2 regions of the Peribacillus sp. R9-11 genome follow, and region 1 is predicted to be linked to the other one. Evidence: a T-box and tRNA genes for the amino acid it is inferred to sense, from the RefSeq annotation. Region 1 holds a T-box; the other holds one or more tRNA genes.
The links. The T-box of region 1 lies ahead of glyQ (glycine--tRNA ligase subunit alpha). A T-box ahead of a tRNA ligase gene usually reads a tRNA of that ligase, here a tRNA-Gly.

Region 1 (9,661 bases):
TCATTATTTACGTTTTTTCCTCGTCGTAAATAATGCATTTTGAATGCCATGTAGGTTAAACTGGCCCCTATTACTTCAGAAACAAAGCTTTTTTCACCGAATTCCTTTATGTAGTCATCGGGGTCCAAGTTATCAGGCATCAGCGCGACCTTAACTGTAAAATCGTTGTCCTGTAACATATTAACTGCACGGTTTGCCGCATTCAATCCCGCAGAGTCCGAATCGTAGCAGATTAGTATCTGATCAGTATTTCTTTTTAATAGCTGGATATGCTGATCGGTTAAGGCGGTCCCCATCGTAGCGACCGAATTCTCTACACCCGCACGAACAGCTGAAATACAATCGGCAAAGCCTTCAAAAATAACTACTTGTTCTTTCTTTCGTATGTGAGGTCTTGCATGATGAAAATTATATAAAGTTTTACTTTTATTGAAGATTGGCGTTTCGGGACTATTCAAATATTTGGGCTCATCGTCCCCCATTGCTCTTCCCGAAAACGCAATCGTATTCCCTTGGTGATCCATAATTGGAAACATGACTCTATTTCTGAAACGGTCAAAATATGACTCGTCTTTTTCCCTAAAAATAATTAGCCCTGCTTGCTCCATAAATTCCGCTGGAAACCCACGTTTTAAAAGAAACTTGGAGACAAAGTCCCATGAATCCAATGAGTAACCAATTTGGAACTTTTCTATCGTCTCTTCTGTAAATCCGCGTTTAAGAAGATATTCAAGAGCTTCTTGACCCTCCTTCGTATTTACGAGGAGATGGTGGTAAAACTTTCGCAACAAGTCATGTGCTTCAAACATTTGCTGCGAGCCAGCAGGCATATTAGAACGCTGGGAGTCCTTATTTATTTCAACATCTAAAGGAACATTTCCTTTTTCAGCTAAAACTTTCGCAGATTCCACAAAATTGTAGCCTTCTATATCCATTAAGAAAGTGAAAATATTCCCGCCTGCCCCACAACCGAAACAGTGAAAGATTTGCTTTTCAGCTGAAACGGAAAACGACGGCGAGTTTTCACCATGAAAAGGACAAAGGCCAAAGTAATTTCGCCCTTGCTTCTTCAGCTGGACATATTCTCCAATTAAATCAACAATGTCAACAGCTTCACGAATTTGGTTTATTTTCTCATCTTCTATACGGCCATTTGTCATTTTTCCACCTTGCAATTTTGGTGATAGTTTCTAATTCGATACCGACTTCTAATTCCCTGCAAAATTCGACAAAGTTTTCAAAAGTTTATTTGTAAAACATGTTCGATCTTCCTTTGTGAATGCTTTCGGCCCTTTCGTATGTTTACCCTGCCTGCGAAGTTTCGCTGACTGATAACGCATATCTAGGAGCATAAAAATATTCTCGTCTGTGTATTCTTTTCCCCTCGGTGAAAGAACATAAACGCTTTTTGGAAGCAGGGTTCCAGCCAATCCAATATCTGCAGTTACAACGATATCACCCTTTTTTACTGAATTTACTATATAAAGATCGGCCGCTTCTTTGTCCGCATCGACATATACCCATTTACCTTCAGGGTTGTTCATCATATTTTTATATGACGCAACAAAACAGACTTCGACATCGTGCAATCGTGCACAATGAAGGATCTCGTCTTTCACCGGACATGCATCGGCATCGACGTGTATGGTTGGTTTATTATTCATACCTTTTAATTCTACATCTTTCTGCATAATCCTTTTTCTCCCCTAAACTTTATCGAGATATAATGTAACTTTCAGCCATGGGTCAGAGAATATTCTCTAAAAGAGCCAACCTTTTTAATTCAAGGAATCTCTTCTTAGTAAAGTTACAATGCTGCTTTTACCTTGATTCAGAGTCAGCCAATTTAAAATTATACGGAACATGTCGAATTATTTTTATGATAAAAACCTTGACTTCTCATTAACCTTTAGTTTATTCCTTATTAATTAAGTCTAAACCTTAAGATTACTTTTTTCTCACAATTTTTTATTATAGTCTATTTGATTAGAAGATGCCAACATTTAAATTCCGATTCTTATTTTATACAAATCGATGGAATTTCAAATGTAAAAAGAGAAGAAATTTATGTAATTATTTCCTATTTATGTGCGAAATTCCCTTAAATCCCCTTAGCATTAAAATGTGAGCTGACACTTAAAGTGCCTAGCTCACATTTTGGTTTACCTTAATTTAAGAATTAAATAAATCCACCTATCAACGATCTTTTTTTTGAAGGATATTGATAATCAAATTGGCTGTTTCTTCAACAGCTTTATTCGTAACATCAATGATTGGACAATTCAACCTCGAAATGATTGTATCAAAGTACGTCAGCTCTTCTTTTATCCGTTCCACATTTGCGTAAATAGCATGATCATTAAGCCCCAGGGACTTTAATCGCTCTTTACGAATATGGTTCAGCTTTTCCGGACTAATCTTTAAACCAATACATTTTTCAGGTGGGACCAGGAATAATTCTTCTGGTGGTTCCACTTCAGGCACTAAAGGTACATTAGCCACTTTATAACGTTTATGGGCCAAATATTGAGATAGAGGTGTTTTGGAAGTGCGTGATACACCTACAAGGACGATATCTGCTCGTAAAATACCACGGGGATCCCGCCCATCATCATATTTTACCGCAAATTCAATGGCTTCGACTCGCTTGAAATAATCATCATCAAGCTTTCTAACGAGACCAGGTTCATTAAGCGGCCCTTTTGGCGCTCTTTTCTGAAGGATGTCCATGAGCGGCCCTAAAATGTCATAAGCAGACAGATTTTCTTTTTCGACCTGTGCTTTCATGTAAGCTCTAATAGTTGGCTTAACAAGGGTATAGGCAATGATTGCTCCATCTAATTTTGCCAGTGAAATTACTTCATCCACGTTTTGTTCATCTTCAATATACGGAATCCGTTTTATGGAAAAAGCAGATCCCGAGAACTGGCTTGCAGCTGCTTTAGTAACCAATTCCGCTGTTTCCCCCACTGAATCCGATACAACATATATAATAGAACCGTTCATATTCTCCGTCATTCCTTTTGCAAGCCCCCTAATAGCCTTCATCAGCTAAAGCTACGAATGCTTTTGTTATATTGGTTTTTGTAATTCTTCCGATTACTTCATAGCCTTTTTCTGTTTCTTTGACGACCGGTAATGAGTCGATTTGTTTATCAATCAATTTTTTGGCAACATCAATCAATAAGTCTTCTTTTGAACACATTGTAATATTGGGCATCCTAGTCATAATAATATTGACTGGAATGGAGTTAAGTTCTTGCTTACCTATACTTGCACGCAACAAGTCTTTCCTTGATAAGACACCAACTAGCAGAGCATGCTTATCGACAACAAACATGGTACCGACATCTTCTAAAAACATCATGACGATTGCATCATATACGGAAATGCCTTCATCAACAACCACAGGGATCGATTGATAGTCTCGTACATAAAGATGGTTCAAACTATCTGTCAAAAGCTGTGTTCCTGACCTGCCTGTATAAAAATACCCGACACGCGGCCTCGCATCAAGAAAGCCTGCCATCGTTAAGATAGCAAGATCCGGACGAAGTGTCGCTCTTGTAAGGCTCAGTCTATCGGCAATATGTTCACCTGTAATCGGTCCATTCTCTTTAACAATTTGTAAAATATGCTCCTGACGCTTATTCAATTGGATTATAATCACCACCCCACTGCTTTCGCAGAGAAAAGTAACAAAAGTTATTCATCTAACAATTATATACTATATTATTTAATAAAAGCAGGTTTGTCCTATTTATTGACCATTTAATATTTTAAGAAATCGGAAACCTTTATATAAAGTGTCTCCGATTTCGATGAATCCTTTCAATTATGAAAGGATAATTTTATTCATAGCCGCAAAGCCTGAAACTAAATCGCTAATTTCTTTCATTAGGGATAAGCGGTTATTACGGATTGCTTCATCATCTGCCATGACCATTGTATTCTCGAAATATGATTCTATTTCCGATTGAAGCGAGATAAGATGTTCAAAACGCTCTTTCTCTTTTTTAGTTTCAGCATATCGCAATGCTACTGTTTGATATTTTTCATAAAGCGCTTTTTCCTGCTCATTTTCAAAAGCATTCGGGTCAACTGTCACTTTATGGTCACACTTTACAGCAATATTCATAACACGACTTAATGCTTCGAGGCTTTCTTTAAAGCCTGCTTCATCTTTTTTCGCGTCCAATACATGAGCACGTTCTACTAAAGAGTGTATAAACCCAATCTCGTCGATCAGAACGGCATCAATTAAATCATAACGAATCTGCTGTTCTTGAAGTAAATGTTTTACCCGCGCTTTAAAGAAGGTAAACATGTCTGCTTTTACTTCCTCTAAATCGCGTTTTAGAAGACCTTTTGATTCAAGTCCTTTAAGTCCTAGAGTAATAAGCTCTTCTAAAGAGATATTCCATTTTTTCTCCGCTAAAATTTGAACAACACCGCTTGCCTGTCTTCTCAATGCGTATGGATCCTGGGAGCCGGTTGGAATGACGCCAATAGCAAAGAATGATGCGAGAGTATCAATTTTTTCGGCTATACTTACAACTGCTCCAATAACAGAAGGCGGCACATTGTCATCCGCATGTCTTGGCATGTAGTGTTCATTGATTGCAGCCGCTACTTCTTTTGCTTCTCCTTTTAGGAGCGCATACTTCTCACCCATATACCCTTGCAATTCGGGGAATTCATAAACCATATGACTTACTAAATCAAATTTAGCAATTTCAGCAGCACGAAGCGCCAGATCCTTTTCTGCCTTTAAATTCAAAGCATCTGCCAGAACGCCTGTCACCGCTGTTACACGGGCTGTTTTCTCAGCTAAGGTACCTATTTCTTCATGATAAACGATGCTGTCGAGTTTTTTCAAAGCATCTGCTATCTCTTTTTTCTGATCTTCTTTAAAGAAGAATGCCGCATCCGATAAACGCGCACGCAACACTTTTTCATTTCCTTTAGATACCTTTTCTAGATGACGGTCATCTCCATTACGAACGGTTACAAAGAATGCAAGTAACTTGCCGCCTTGATCTTTAACTGGGAAATAACGTTGGTGCTCCTTCATTGAAGTGATCAAAACTTCAGCTGGAAGTTCAAGGAATTCTTCTTCAAAATGGCCAAATAACACCGTTGGGTACTCTACCAAATTATTGACTTCTTCAAGCAGATCTTCATCAACTGGGATGATCCAGCCTTTTTCCTGCTCAAGACTTTTAATCTGTTCTAAAATAACACTACGACGTTTTTCTGGATTAGCCATGACAAACTGGTCTCTTAACGTTGCTTCGTACTGTTCAGGATCCTCTATCCTTGCAGCTTCTCCTAAGAAGCGATGTCCCTTTGTTTCACGGCCAGTTTCAACATCAGCTATGGAAAATGGCACTACTTCGTTGCCGAATAATGCAATCAGCCATTTAATCGGACGGACAAAACGAAGGTCTTGGTTGGCCCAACGCATATTTTTCGGGAACGTCATCCCGCTGATAATTTCCTGCAACTCAGATAAAAGCTGGGAAGTCGGTTGTCCTTTAATGAATTTATTTACATGGGCATATTCAATACCCTTAAGTTCTTTAAAATAAATATCCTCAGCGGTCATCCCTTGGCCTCTAACAAACCCTAATGCTGCTTTAGACCAGTTTCCTTCACTGTCCAAAGCAATTTTTTTAGCTGGTCCTTTTGCTTCTTCTTCGATATCTTTTTGTGATTCTGAAACGTCTTTTACCAATATGGCCAAACGTCTTGGTGTGGAAAAAGCTTCAACCGCTCCGAATTCAATTGCTTTTTCCTTAAGCCATTTCTGTACTTTATCTGACAACTGTTTCATAGACGCTGTCACAAAACGAGCCGGCATCTCTTCCAATCCAATTTCCAATAACAAATCACGCTTGCTCATTTGTATTCTCTCCTTTCACTTTTAGAATCGGGAAGCCTAATTTTTCCCGCTCTTCATAGAAGGTTTTGGCAACCTTACGTGCTAAGTTACGGCAGCGGGCTATATATCCCGTTCTTTCCGTTACTGAAATCGCACCTTTTGCATCCAAAAGATTAAATGTATGTGAACATTTTAAAACATAATCATAGGCAGGATGTACAAGCCCTTCTTCCATTTGGCGATGTGCTTCCTTTTCATACATTGTGAAAAGTTGAAATAACATATCAAGGTCGGATGTTTCAAACGTATATTTTGAATGCTCGTATTCCGGCTGTCCAAAAATATCTCGTACTGTAAATCCTTCTGTCCATTCTAGATCAAACACATTTTCTTTTTCCTGAATGTAGGAAGCAAGACGCTCGATTCCATATGTAATTTCCACGGAAACCGGCTTACACTCAAGACCGCCTACCTGTTGGAAATACGTAAATTGTGTAATTTCCATTCCATCAAGCCAAACTTCCCAGCCAAGACCAGCACAACCTAATGATGGGTTTTCCCAGTTATCTTCTACAAAGCGAATATCATGCTCAAGCGGGTTAATACCTAATGCGCGCAATGAATCCAAATACAGCTCTTGGATATTGTCTGGTGATGGCTTCATGATTACTTGGAATTGATGATGTTGATAGAGACGGTTAGGATTCTCTCCATAACGACCGTCTGCTGGACGGCGGGATGGCTCCACATAAGCAACACTCCACGGTTCAGGTCCAATTGCTCTAAGGAAAGTATAAGGGCTCATCGTTCCTGCCCCCTTCTCGACATCATAAGCATTCATTAATATGCAGCCTTGTTCAGACCAATGCTTTTGTAAAGTTAAAATCATATTTTGAATATTCATCGTACACCTCCAGATTATTTAAAACGCCTCTTTATGAAATTAGGGACGGGAACTCCTATACCAGTAATTTTGAATCGTTTATCGGCCACGCATGGCATTTCACCAATTAATTCAAGTGTTTTACCGGTCCATTCATTGTTATTCTTTCGCATTTTTGCAAACAAAAAACTCCCGTCTCTATGCGAAATGCATAGGGACGAGAGTTTACCCGCGGTTCCACCCTAATTGCCGTTAATAAACCGGCCTCTTTTCAAAGCTACATGCTCCGGAACGCCTTCCCTGTAAATCCATACCCCGGCTTTCACCATCCCGGGTTCGCTTTTTATGGAGAATGACAGATACTCTTTTCCATCAACGCAATCTTCTTATTTTAATGATTAGAATTTTATACAATCAAGCCTGGAATGTCAATAGGTCAAATCTTAAAACATATCTTTCATCGTATCAATCTGTTTTAAGAACTTTTTTGATTTTAAATGGAGGCCTGAATACTCTTCATAATAAGCATCAATGATTTTCTGCAGTTCTTTTTTCGTTTCAGGCTTAACCGAAATGTTTCCGAGCCTTGATAAATCCAAATAATAAAATATTCGCAGCAATTTAACGGCTGCGGGTGAAATTTTATAGTGATATGGGTCTTTTCCCAGACAGCGGTGACAAATAAAACCACCTTCCCGTAGCGAGAAGGAGAATTCTCCTTCTGTTTCACCACAAACAGCACATTGATTTAGTACTGGGTTAATCCCGTTGACGGGCAGCATCTTCATTTCGAAAATAAATTTCAAAACCTCCGCGTCATATTCTTCGTTTATGTAATGCAAGGTTTGCGAGAGTAATTCAAACAGATATGGATTTGGTTTCTTATCATCTACGCTTTTATCAACCAATTCAACAATGTATGAAGCATATGCAGTGGCAAAAAGGTCCTCCCTTATAAAACGAAGGGAGTCGACCATTTCTCCTTGTTGAAGACTTCCGAGTCCGCTTGATGTAGAAACAAGGAAATACCCGGAGCAAAAAAGTTGGGTGACGGCAGCAAGCCTGCTATTAGGTTTACTGGCTCCTCTAGCCATAACTCCAATTTTCCCTAGCTCACGGGTATAAATAGTAATAATTTTGTTGTTTTCTCCATATGCAGTCCGTCTTATGACAATGCCTTCACATTTTTGGAGCATACCAAGACACCACCCATGCTTGCCAAGACTATCTTATGAAACAGGAAAATCAATATCTGCTAGCTCATCACTCAATACTAAGGGTCTTTCCTGTCTTTCGACTTCTATCTCCTTAAACAGCAAATAGGTGTCCACATTACCTGTTTCACTAAATAACTCCCAGGTAAAATCCAACATATAAAGCCCACCTTTCATTTTTAACTAGCAATATAAATATCCGACCATATGATTAGCTTGACCTTTTTCCACACTTTCATGAAGCGTAAATTTTGCTAATTAATACTCACTTTCATTGAAACCATAATCGCGAAGTTGGCTCGCTTTGTTACGCCAATCCTTCTGTACCTTCACCCATAGTTCCAGGAATACTTTCGAGCCTAATAAATTCTCGATATCAACCCTCGCACGGCTACCGACTTCTTTCAACATTTTCCCTTGCTTACCAATAACAATACCTTTTTGTGAATCACGTTCTACCACAATCGTAGCCATAACATTAATTGTATCACTGTTATCCATTTTTTTTATTGAATCGATAACAACAGCCACTGAATGGGGAATCTCCTCCCTAGTCAGGTGCAGAACTTTTTCGCGGACCAATTCAGAAATAATAAAACGCTCCGGATGATCAGTTACTTGGTCAGCTGGATAAAACTGTGGACCTTCAGGAAGATGCTCCTTGATTTGCTCAAGCAGTGTATCGACATTATTGCCTTCAAGCGCTGAGATTGGAACGACGGCCGCGAACGGATAAAGCTTTTGATATTTCTCAATAATTGGAAGTAAATCATCAGGGTGCATAGCATCAATTTTGTTGACTACAAGGAAAACAGGTGTTTTTACGGTTTGTAGTTTTTCAATGATAAACTCATCACCACGTCCGTATCCTTCTGTCGCATTAATCATGAAGAGAATCAAATCGACCTCTTTCAATGTATTTGTTGCTACCTTCATCATAAAGTCCCCAAGCTTATGCTTCGGTTTATGAATACCCGGTGTATCAATGAATATCATTTGTGAATCGTTTTGTGTAAGTACACCTTGAACCTTGTTTCTCGTTGTTTGCGGTTTATCACTCATAATGGCAATTTTTTGACCAATAACCCGGTTCAAAAATGTACTCTTGCCAACATTAGGTCGTCCTATAATCGAAATAAAACCTGATTTGTAACCTTTTACTTGTGTTTCGTCAAATAGTTTATTCATTTAAATCCTCCGGTGAAAAAGCTCCTGGAAGCAATTCCTGTACTGTTAGTTCTTTAATATCCCCGTTTAAGTTGGTTAAAACAACCATCATATCTTGTTCACATAGTTCTGAAATAACCTGCCTGCACGCTCCGCATGGGGAAACAGGACGATCAGTATCTGCCACGACTGCTAGTTTTGTGAACTTCTTATCATTATGGGCATAGGCACTAAATAAAGCGGTTCTTTCTGCGCAATTGCACATACTATATGCAGCATTTTCTATATTGCACCCATGATAAACCTTACCATCGGCAGTTAATAAAGCAGCCCCTACTTTGAATTTTGAATAAGGTACATAAGCCTTTTCCCTTGCTTTTTTAGCTTCCTCAATCAATTCATTCGTATTCAATTCACATCTTCCTTTCAAATTGGATACCATTTCAACCACCTATAGACCAAACTTCGGCAAAAAGATAATCAATCCAACTATTATAGAAAATATAGCATATA
Region 2 (9,661 bases), 2.8 Mb from region 1:
AAAAAGTGTATAGAGAGTTGGCGGTATTCTTTGATTCAATAGGGACAGAGAAGTTTAATACAGCAAGACACAGAACGGTACTAGCAATGAAGCAAGCAGAAAATACGCTTTTAGCCGGGTATTCAGCCAAGAGAAGTACAGATATATTTAAGCGGTTGTTTCTTTTAAATGAACATGCAAACGCGATATTCTTGAGAGTTCTTGAAATTTCTTTGAACAATAAGATCGTACTTCCACCTGAATTAGGGAAATCCGTTCAGGCATTAGCTGACTCTATTGGATCTAAAACGAAAAATAAATCAAAGATTCTTCAGCCAGAGCAGGTTGATAAAGAAGTAGAAGATTTATTCATAAAAATCTATAATGCAGATGCCATCATGAATGAACCGGTTCAAAAAATTCATCAAGAAGTCTTAATCTCAAAGCCTTCTCTAAAAACCATATTTCTGGGGGCATTTGATAAAAACTCCATAGTCTTTCTCACTTCTGTACGATATGGAACAATCCTTACTATCGCCGCTATCATCGCTTATTCAGCCGGTTTTAATCGTTCGTATTGGGTGCCCTTATCCTGTGCTGCAGTAATGTCCGGTGCTACCATTATCGCCACATTTCATCGTGCTGTTCAAAGGACTTTCGGGACAATCATTGGGCTCCTATTAGCAAGTTTGATTCTTGCATCTGTTCATAACGAGTTTATTATTGTGCTAATCATCTTGTGTTTGACTTTCATTACAGAGCTTTTTATCGTTCGGAATTATGGGTTAGCTGCGATGTTCTTTACACCTTCAGCTTTAATCATGGCAGAATATTCAACTCAAAGTTACGACTTCAGTTTCTTTGCAACAGTAAGGATAACTGATATCGTTGTAGGGAGTATTATAGGCCTTGCTGGGTCATTGTTAGTCGGAAGTCGATCAGCGTCCAGTCTTCTGAGTCATTTTATCGCGAAAACGATTCGAAGTCAGGGTCAATTTTTATTAATGGCGTTCTCTGAAAATAATAGGACCCTTACATTTGATGAGAGCAGTGAACGAAGCAAAATGCAAACCAATATGGTCAATCTATTAACGGTATACAATACGTCTCTAGGTGAGATATTCAAAAACAAGGCCAGATTAGAGTCTCTATGGCCCGTAATATTCTCAATAGAACAATTGGGGTATTATCTAAATGCCAGCTTGAAATACTCTGAACGTCCTGTTCTTTCAGAGAAGGATCTCGCTCAATTGCTTTATGTTTTTGAAACCATGGCAATAGCTGCAGATAAAGATCAATCTTCAACAAATAAAACCGTACCAGAAATTGAAGGGTTTTCAAAAATTCGTCACGAGATTTTGGACCTCCAAGAAGCTCTTCAGTTTAGGGGAGAAGTTTCAAGCTAACCTTAGAGTTTTGTTTAAGGGAGTTCTTATTATTGGCTCCCTCAATTCAACTGAATGAATGCACTAGCTGAAAATAGAGGGTTTATTCAAAAAGTCTGTAAAAATGCCAATTTTCAGTATAAAATGTAAATACATACAGAAAGGTGATGGATCATGTCAAACGTTGCAAAATTTCGAGATTTTTTAACGCGCGAGAAAATCTATATGAATGAGTTGAAAGAAGATGACACCACCTTTTTTAGAGCAGAGCAAAAGTTAAAGGATGGCTGGAAGATTCTTTTAGTTTTTGCTTTCAACCAAAATGAAAATGTGGCGGATTTATTTTGCTTTAATGTTGCCGAGTTGAAGAATCCTGATAAAAGGCGGGATGTACATACACTGTTAAATGAATATAATGCTAATTTTAGATATTCAAAGTTGTATGAAGAAAAAGGGACTATTTCAATTCGTTATTCTTATTCCCTTGAGGGAGAATTTTTACCAGATCTAGCTTTCAGGAAGTTAATCATGTTACTTGAAACAGCGGAGCAGGTATACCCGTCGTTAATGGAAGTCATCTGGTCTTAACAGTGGAGATGTAGGGAAAGTTCTCTGTTATTAGAGAACTTTTTAACATCTTTAATAGAGTGATGAATATACTATTGTAACATTCATTAAATTTTTATTATTTTTTTAAAAATAACTATTGCATTTATTTAATATAAACTATATAATTAATTTTGTTGATAGCGATTCGACAAATTTCTACAAGAATACGCGGGTGTAGTTTAGTGGTAAAACCTCAGCCTTCCAAGCTGATGATGAGGGTTCGATTCCCTTCACCCGCTCCAATACATACTCATAACGCAGGGTTTCGTTACCTGGAGAACGAAGCTTTGCGTTTAAATATTTTATAATGAGAATTCTACTGTTTACAGTAGGGTTTTTTTTATTGTCTAGATTTGTATGTACCTATAATTTAAGGAAGTAGTATGAGATGAGGCTGATCCTGGGTGACTAAGAAACTAGTTGATATGTTGTCAGGAAGCGTATCAAGTGAATCCAAAACTGGGGAATGTGTTTGTAATAGAAGAAAAAACATTCACAGGTTGATATCCTATCCTATAAAAAGACCCCTTCCGATTTTGAAAGGGGTTTAGTTCTGCTCGATTGTTATTATACTTCTAAAATGGAATAAGTTCCTTCTCCACCGTGGATTTCGAGGAACATTTTCATTAAGGACTCTGTTAGCTGATGGGCTTCTTTGATTGGAGTCTTTGGTTGTAAATAGATGATTTGGATTGCCTTTTTCGTTTCTTCCGTGACCTTTGTTCGTTCTGAATCAACGTAGGGGCTTCCAAATGCTCCATCACGATCGGCAGAAGTAATCATGTTTTCCATTGAATTCAAGCGGCCATTCAAGCCGTTATACTCATCTGTACTCTCGCCAATTTTAATCGAGATATCTCCTGTTAATTTATCAGCATCATATATGCCAATAGGCACTTCATATAAAAGGGAGAAGAAGTTATTCAGGTCGATAGCGGAATGAATAGATGTTAAGTAATTTTGTTTTTTAACACGACGGTATAGAGCTTCCACGGAAGGACGGTAGCGTGACGGATTCGTTCCGGTCGTTTTGAAAATCTTTCGCCACTCTTTGATACCCGGGAAATCGGTTAATTCTTTTTCATCTAGATCGAAGAAAAGAGCTTCTTGAAATAACTGTAGTCTTCCTTTGACCATTTGCGGGGAGGGGCCAACTTCGATGTTTTCATATGTAATGATCCCAACTTTGAAATCAGGGATTTTACTGCTAAGATTAGCGGAAATGTTAATTTCCAAGCGTTACACCTCCAAAAATGATTGCAATTAGTTTATCATAGATAGCAATGGTTTGAAATGAATACAAGCTTCGATGGGAATAATGAATGAACGAAGGTGATAAATATGGATATGAATACACTTAAGCAAGAAGTGATTATATATAGTAAAGAGATTGGCATTGATAAAATTGGGTTTACATCAGCCTCTAATTTCACGGAATTGAAAAGTCGGCTGATCCGTCAGCAGGAACTAGATTATCAGTCAGGATTTGAAGAACCGGATATTGAAAAAAGGGTCAGGCCTGAAATGATTTTTGATAAACCGCAATCCATTATTTCGATTGCACTGGCCTATCCTTCTAAATTGAAGAATGCACCGCAAAGCACAAAAAGTGAGCGACGTGGGATTTTTTGCCGGGCCTCTTGGGGAACGGATTATCATACGGTTCTTCGCAATAAATTGCAGTTACTTGAGGATTTTATTAAAGATAAAGTGCCAGGAGCAATGGTAAAGTCTATGGTAGATACTGGTGAATTATCGGATCGTGCTGTTGCTGAGCGTGCAGGAATAGGCTGGAGTGCTAAAAATAGTATGATCATTACTCCTGAGTTTGGGTCTTATGTATATTTAGGTGACATGATTACAAACTTGCCATTTATACCGGATCAACCGATGGAAGATCAATGCGGGACTTGCAATAAATGTGTGGATGTTTGTCCAACAGGTGCACTTGTGCAGGGTGGCCAGCTGAATTCTAAGCGCTGTATTGCTTTTTTAACGCAGACAAAAGGATTTCTCCCTGATGAATTCAGGACGAAAATAGGCAATCGTTTGTACGGATGTGATACGTGCCAGACTGTTTGTCCGAAAAACAAAGGAATGGATTTTCACTTTCATGAAGAGATGGAGCCTGACCCTGAGGTTGCGAAGCCGTTGTTGAAGCCTCTGCTTACGATCTCAAATCGGGATTTCAAAGAAACATACGGCTATGTATCTGGTTCGTGGCGAGGCAAAAAGCCAATCCAGCGAAATGCCATTTTAGCATTAGCCCACTTTAAAGATGAAACGTCACTACCCGAATTGATTCAGATCATGAAGGAAGATCCACGTCCTGTATTACGGGGAACCGCGGCCTGGGCGATTGGGAAAATTGGACGGAAACAAGTAGTTTCTATTTTAGAGGAAGCTTTAATGAACGAAACCGATGAAGAGGTTCGTGCAGAAATTGAAAAAGGACTGCAGTTTACCTTGGAGCATCAATAATATTAAATATATCAGATATAGCCGCCTCGTAAGAAATTTAACGGGACGGCTTTTTTTATTTTTTGTAGAAATGTGAGGATGAGGGTTTAATATGTAGGTAAAAAAGAGTCCTCGATATGCTTGGACAACTTTCTGATTGCCGGCTAATTTTTTATATAGGGCGGGAGAAGCTCAAAACCTTTCAACCGGAATACAGGGGAGTAGATTTTGTATTCTGCTGTGATGATAGGCTAATAATACCTTTTATTTTTCAGATATATTATTTAATCAAGTGGATACCTTGGCTCGTGATGTTCGAAGCGTTTCTGCTAGTTTCTTTTGTTAATAAGAGTTTATTTCGAGGAAATGAACAAAAACAGGCCATTAATATATTCTTCTTTAATGAAGTTGTGTTTTTGTCCATGCCCTCATACATACACATTAGCATAGATGGTATGAAGGGGGGCATAATTTTGAGGGAACAATTGAAACAGCTTTTGCAAGAAAGAGTGGAGTGTTATACTTCCGATACTCAAGAACGCGATGAAAGAAAATTGCATCTGAAAAAGGAGTTAATGCGGAACCGCTCTACGGAAATTGTGCGGGTAAATGCTGCAGGCAAGGTTCACTCGAAGAGAAAGGAAGAAAAGGATACGGTATTGACCTATAAAGTACATCTACAATATTTATTGAAGCAGGAAGATTCTTTTTATATAGAAGAGGAAATGGAAGAAAGGGAGGCGAGGTTTAGAGATGGATATTTAATAGATGAACGTGACCTTGTACCAAGCTTTGAACCAGAAGAGGTGCCTCCAAAATGGGAAGAAGGTTCGGAGCGGCTATCTTATAAGTATGACAGGATGAAGGCCGTTCAGTATGCCGAGCGGTGGTGGAATGAATTTAATCCTGCGTACCACAAGTTCACTGATGATTGCACGAATTACATTTCACAATGTCTGCATGCAGGAGGAATCCCAATGTGGGGGGCGCCAAACAAAAATAAGGGCTGGTGGATAAGAGGGAAAAGCTGGAGCTATACCTGGACGACTGCACACTCCTTATATAATCTGCTCGCTGGCGGAAAGGGAATCCAGACAAAACGTTTAGAAACAGCTGAGGAGATGGATATAGGCGATATCATGTGTATTGACTTCGAAGGAAACGGACGCTTTGATCATAACTTGATTGTAACGGCGAAGGATCAGAACGGAATGCCGCTTGTGAATGCCCATACGATGAACAGTCGCCATCGATACTGGACGTACGAGGATTCGAGCAGATATACACCGAATATCGTTTATAAATTTTTCTCGATTTTGGATGGAGTGTGATTGGTTTTTAGTCTGTTTGTTTAATGCTATAATTAGATGAAGTTTAAACTAGAGGTGAAAATGAAGTGGCAATACATGTAGTTTTATATCAACCACAGATTCCAGCAAATACAGGTAATATCGCAAGAACGTGTGCAGGAACAGACACGTCCCTGCACCTTATTCGTCCGCTCGGTTTTTCAACAGATGACAAACAGCTTAAGAGGGCCGGTCTCGATTATTGGGAGAATGTTAAAATTCATTATTATGATTCATTGGAAGAGTTTTATGAGAAGAATGCCGGCGGTGAATTTTATTACTTAACGAAATTTGGAGAGCAGCCGCATACAACCTTCGATTATAGTGATCAGGACAGTGAGATTTATTTCATGTTCGGTCGTGAAACGACGGGCCTTCCGAAAGACCTGATTCATGAAAATTTAGACCGTTGTCTGCGAATCCCGATGACGGATAAAGTTCGTTCTCTAAACCTGTCAAATACAGCAGCGATCTTAATTTATGAGGCCTTAAGGCAGCAAAATTATCGTGATTTGGATTTGAAAACAAAAGGTTGATGGATTAATGCTTTTGTTACCATACTATCAGTGGGGGATATAGCCCCCCTGGTAGATGTTTTACCTACATACTTTTTTAGGGGTGGAAGCTTTGAATAATATTATTGAGAAGATTTTAGATCACCGTTCCATTCGTTCTTTCGAGGACAAGCTATTGTCGGAAGAGCAAATTCAAACGATTGTTGAATGTGCTCAGGCTGCATCAACTTCAAGTTATATTCAAGCGTATTCAATCATTGGGGTAACCGATCCAGAAAAGAAAGCCAAGCTAGCGGAGCTTGCCGGACCACAATCTTATGTAGAGAACAATGGGCACCTATTCGTTTTCTGCGCTGATTTATATCGACATGATCGGATAGCTGAGATAGAAGATACAGACCTTTCCGAATCGATTGAAAGTACGGAAAAATTCATGGTTGCTTGCATAGACGCAGCTCTTGCAGCTCAAAATGCGGCATTGGCTGCAGAATCAATGGATCTTGGCATTTGCTATATCGGTGGAATCCGTAACAATCTTCCGGAAGTGTCAGAGATTTTGAATATTCCACATCGTGTTATTCCGTTATTCGCCCTTGTAGTCGGCTATCCTAAAAATCGTTCCGATAAAAAGCCACGTCTGCCACAATCTAATATATACCATGAAAATGGCTATCAGGCGGATAAGCAGGAGTTTATCGGTCAACTGAAAGAGTATAATGAAACAATTTCTAGTTATTATGAAAGCCGTACAAAAGGCAAACGAAAAGATACCTGGACACAGCAAATGGCTGGTATGCTTGGAAAGAAAAGCCGGATGTATATGAAAGATTATGTGGAAAAGCAAGGATTTAAAAAGCATTAAAAGATAAAATACGCTTTATAGGGATATCTGAATTTTTATCCATAAATGAATTATTTTTAATAGTCGACTAGCATTAATCAGCCATTAGATGACCTCGGGTATTGTCCCGAGGTCATTCTGTTTTTATTTCATATTGGAATAAACAGGTAGCCCTTTCTAGATAAATAGTATTAGCATTGTTCCCCATATATCCAACATGAAATTATCCTTTTATAGCCATATAAATAACTATTGACAATATATTTATATAGAATTATAGTAATTAAGTAATGGATAATGATAATCATTTTCATTTGAGTTTTTACTTACTTATTTTTCAGTAAATGGAGGTTAAATAATGGTTCGCCTATATACAGAGAATTTAAATATTGGCTATGGTGAACGTTTAATTGTAAAAGATCTCAGTGTGGAAATTCCAGATAAAAAAATTACAACAATTATCGGATCCAATGGTTGTGGGAAATCTACACTGTTGAAAGCAATCACTCGCATTATTCCCAATCAATCTGGGTCAGTCGTTTTAGATGGAGTAAATATCTCAAAAGAAAGCACAAAGATACTCGCTAGAAAGATGGCGATTCTTCCGCAAACACCAGAAAGTGCAAGTGGATTAACAGTCGGTGAACTCGTATCTTATGGTCGCTTTCCTTATCAAAAAGGCTTCGGACGCTTGACAAAAAAAGATTATGAAGTGATCGACTGGGCACTTGAAGTAACAGGAACAAAAGACTTTAAGTTCCGGCCTGTAGATGCACTATCAGGAGGTCAACGCCAGCGCGTTTGGATTGCAATGGCCCTTGCACAAGAAACAGAAATCATCTTCCTTGATGAGCCGACCACCTATTTGGACATGGCACATCAACTAGAGGTTTTAGAACTCTTACAGAAGCTGAATGTAGAACAGGAACGTACGATTGTCATGGTCCTACATGATTTAAATCAAGCTGCTCGTTTTGCTGACTATATTATTGCCTTAAAAGAAGGAGAAATAGTGAAAGCGGGAGATTGTGAAGAAGTCATCACTCATGAAGTACTTAAGGAAGTATTCCATATTGATGCGGTAATCGGAAGAGATCAACGAACAAACAAACCAATGTGTAGTACATACAATTTATTAAAAGGAGAACTGACAACAAATGAAAAAGATAATGATCCCATTTATTCTGCTGTTAGTGTTAATTATTAGTGCTTGCGGTAACGAGTCAACCGAAAAGGATGAGAGCTCGAATTCGAAAAAGGAAAAATCGGGTACCATCACGTACCAATCTGAAAATGGGCCTGTCGAAGTGCCTGCGAATCCTAAGCGTGTTGTAGTACTATCTTCTTTCGCAGGTAATGTCATGGCTTTGGATGTTAACCTTGTAGGAGCTGATTCCTGGTCTAAAATGAACCCGAATTTTAAAAAATTAAAAGATGTCGAGGAAGTAACTGACGAAAACTTGGAAAAAATCATCGAGTTAAATCCGGATTTAATCATTGGTTTATCAACGATTAAAAATGTCGATAAACTAAAAGAAATTGCTCCAACCGTAACGTATACATACGGAAAAGTGGACTATTTAACACAACATGTAGAAATTGGTAAACTCTTGAATAAAGAAAAAGAAGCTCAAGCATGGGTGGATGATTTCAAAAAACGGGCAAAATCCACTGGTGATGACATTAAAGCTAAAATTGGTGAAGATGCTACCGTTTCCGTATTAGAAAAGTTTGACAAACAATTCTATGTATACGGCGATAATTGGGGCCGTGGAACGGAAATCCTTTATCAAGAAATGAAATTGGGCATGCCTGAAAAGGTAAAAGAAGTGGCATTGAAAGATGGTTACTTTGCCTTATCATTAGAAGTCCTGAAAGACTATGCCGGTGATTATGTCATTTTGAGCAATAACAAAGATCAGGACAATTCATTCCAACAAACAGATACGTTTAAAAACATACCTGCCGTTAAAAACAATCAACTATTTGAAGCTGATGCAAAAAAATTCTACTTCAATGATCCAATAACATTAGATTACCAATTAGACTTCTTTTCAAAAAGTTTTCTTGGAAAATGATACAGCGAGGGAGAGGGAGTCTGATTCCTCTCCTTTTATTCTATAAAAAAGAGATGAGAGAGACAGATGACTAATGAAAATCAACGTTTCATCCCATTTATATATAAACTGATCATAGCGATCGTTGCCTTTATCGGCATGTTCATCATATCTATGGTGTTTGGTGCAGCCGATGCTACCATCAAGGATGTATGGCAAGCACTGACGTCCAATGCTACAGGTGATAAGATTTCCATCATTCGGGAAATCCGGTTCCCTCGTGAAGTTGGTGCCATCTTTGTAGGTTCAGCACTTGCAGTTTCTGGTGCCATCATGCAGGGAATGACGAGGAATCCTCTTGCTGATCCTGGGTTGCTTGGATTGACGGCAGGTGCCAATGCAGCTCTTGCCATTACCCTAGCCTTCATTCCTTCGGCTAATAACTTAGGCATTATGATCGCGTGTT

Region 2: it encodes a tRNA-Gly, which carries the amino acid that the T-box ahead of glyQ (glycine--tRNA ligase subunit alpha) is inferred to sense. The anticodon was not compared.

The regions. Positions count from the first base shown of each region.
Region 1 covers NZ_CP133763.1:3,927,364-3,937,024, forward strand. The annotation lists gene dnaG (DNA primase) at 1-1,160, opposite strand, end outside; gene RE409_RS19080 (YaiI/YqxD family protein) at 1,209-1,664, opposite strand; gene RE409_RS19085 (pyruvate, water dikinase regulatory protein) at 2,197-3,006, opposite strand; gene RE409_RS19090 (transcriptional regulator CcpN) at 3,035-3,673, opposite strand; gene glyS (glycine--tRNA ligase subunit beta) at 3,836-5,905, opposite strand; gene glyQ (glycine--tRNA ligase subunit alpha) at 5,892-6,788, opposite strand; T-box leader at 6,978-7,152, opposite strand; gene recO (DNA repair protein RecO) at 7,211-7,963, opposite strand; gene RE409_RS19110 (YqzL family protein) at 7,997-8,140, opposite strand; gene era (GTPase Era) at 8,240-9,169, opposite strand; gene RE409_RS19120 (cytidine deaminase) at 9,162-9,590, opposite strand; gene RE409_RS19125 (diacylglycerol kinase family protein) at 9,600-9,661, opposite strand, start outside.
Region 2 covers NZ_CP133763.1:1,039,328-1,048,988, forward strand. The annotation lists gene RE409_RS04945 (FUSC family protein) at 1-1,385, shown strand, start outside; gene RE409_RS04950 (YbjN domain-containing protein) at 1,539-1,952, shown strand; tRNA gene RE409_RS04955 (tRNA-Gly) at 2,142-2,215, shown strand; gene RE409_RS04960 (B3/B4 domain-containing protein) at 2,541-3,209, opposite strand; gene queG (tRNA epoxyqueuosine(34) reductase QueG) at 3,315-4,454, shown strand; gene RE409_RS04970 (amidase domain-containing protein) at 4,907-5,764, shown strand; gene trmL (tRNA (uridine(34)/cytosine(34)/5-carboxymethylaminomethyluridine(34)-2'-O)-methyltransferase TrmL) at 5,830-6,318, shown strand; gene nfsA (oxygen-insensitive NADPH nitroreductase) at 6,410-7,159, shown strand; gene RE409_RS04985 (ABC transporter ATP-binding protein) at 7,497-8,345, shown strand; gene RE409_RS04990 (iron-hydroxamate ABC transporter substrate-binding protein) at 8,296-9,216, shown strand; gene RE409_RS04995 (FecCD family ABC transporter permease) at 9,283-9,661, shown strand, end outside.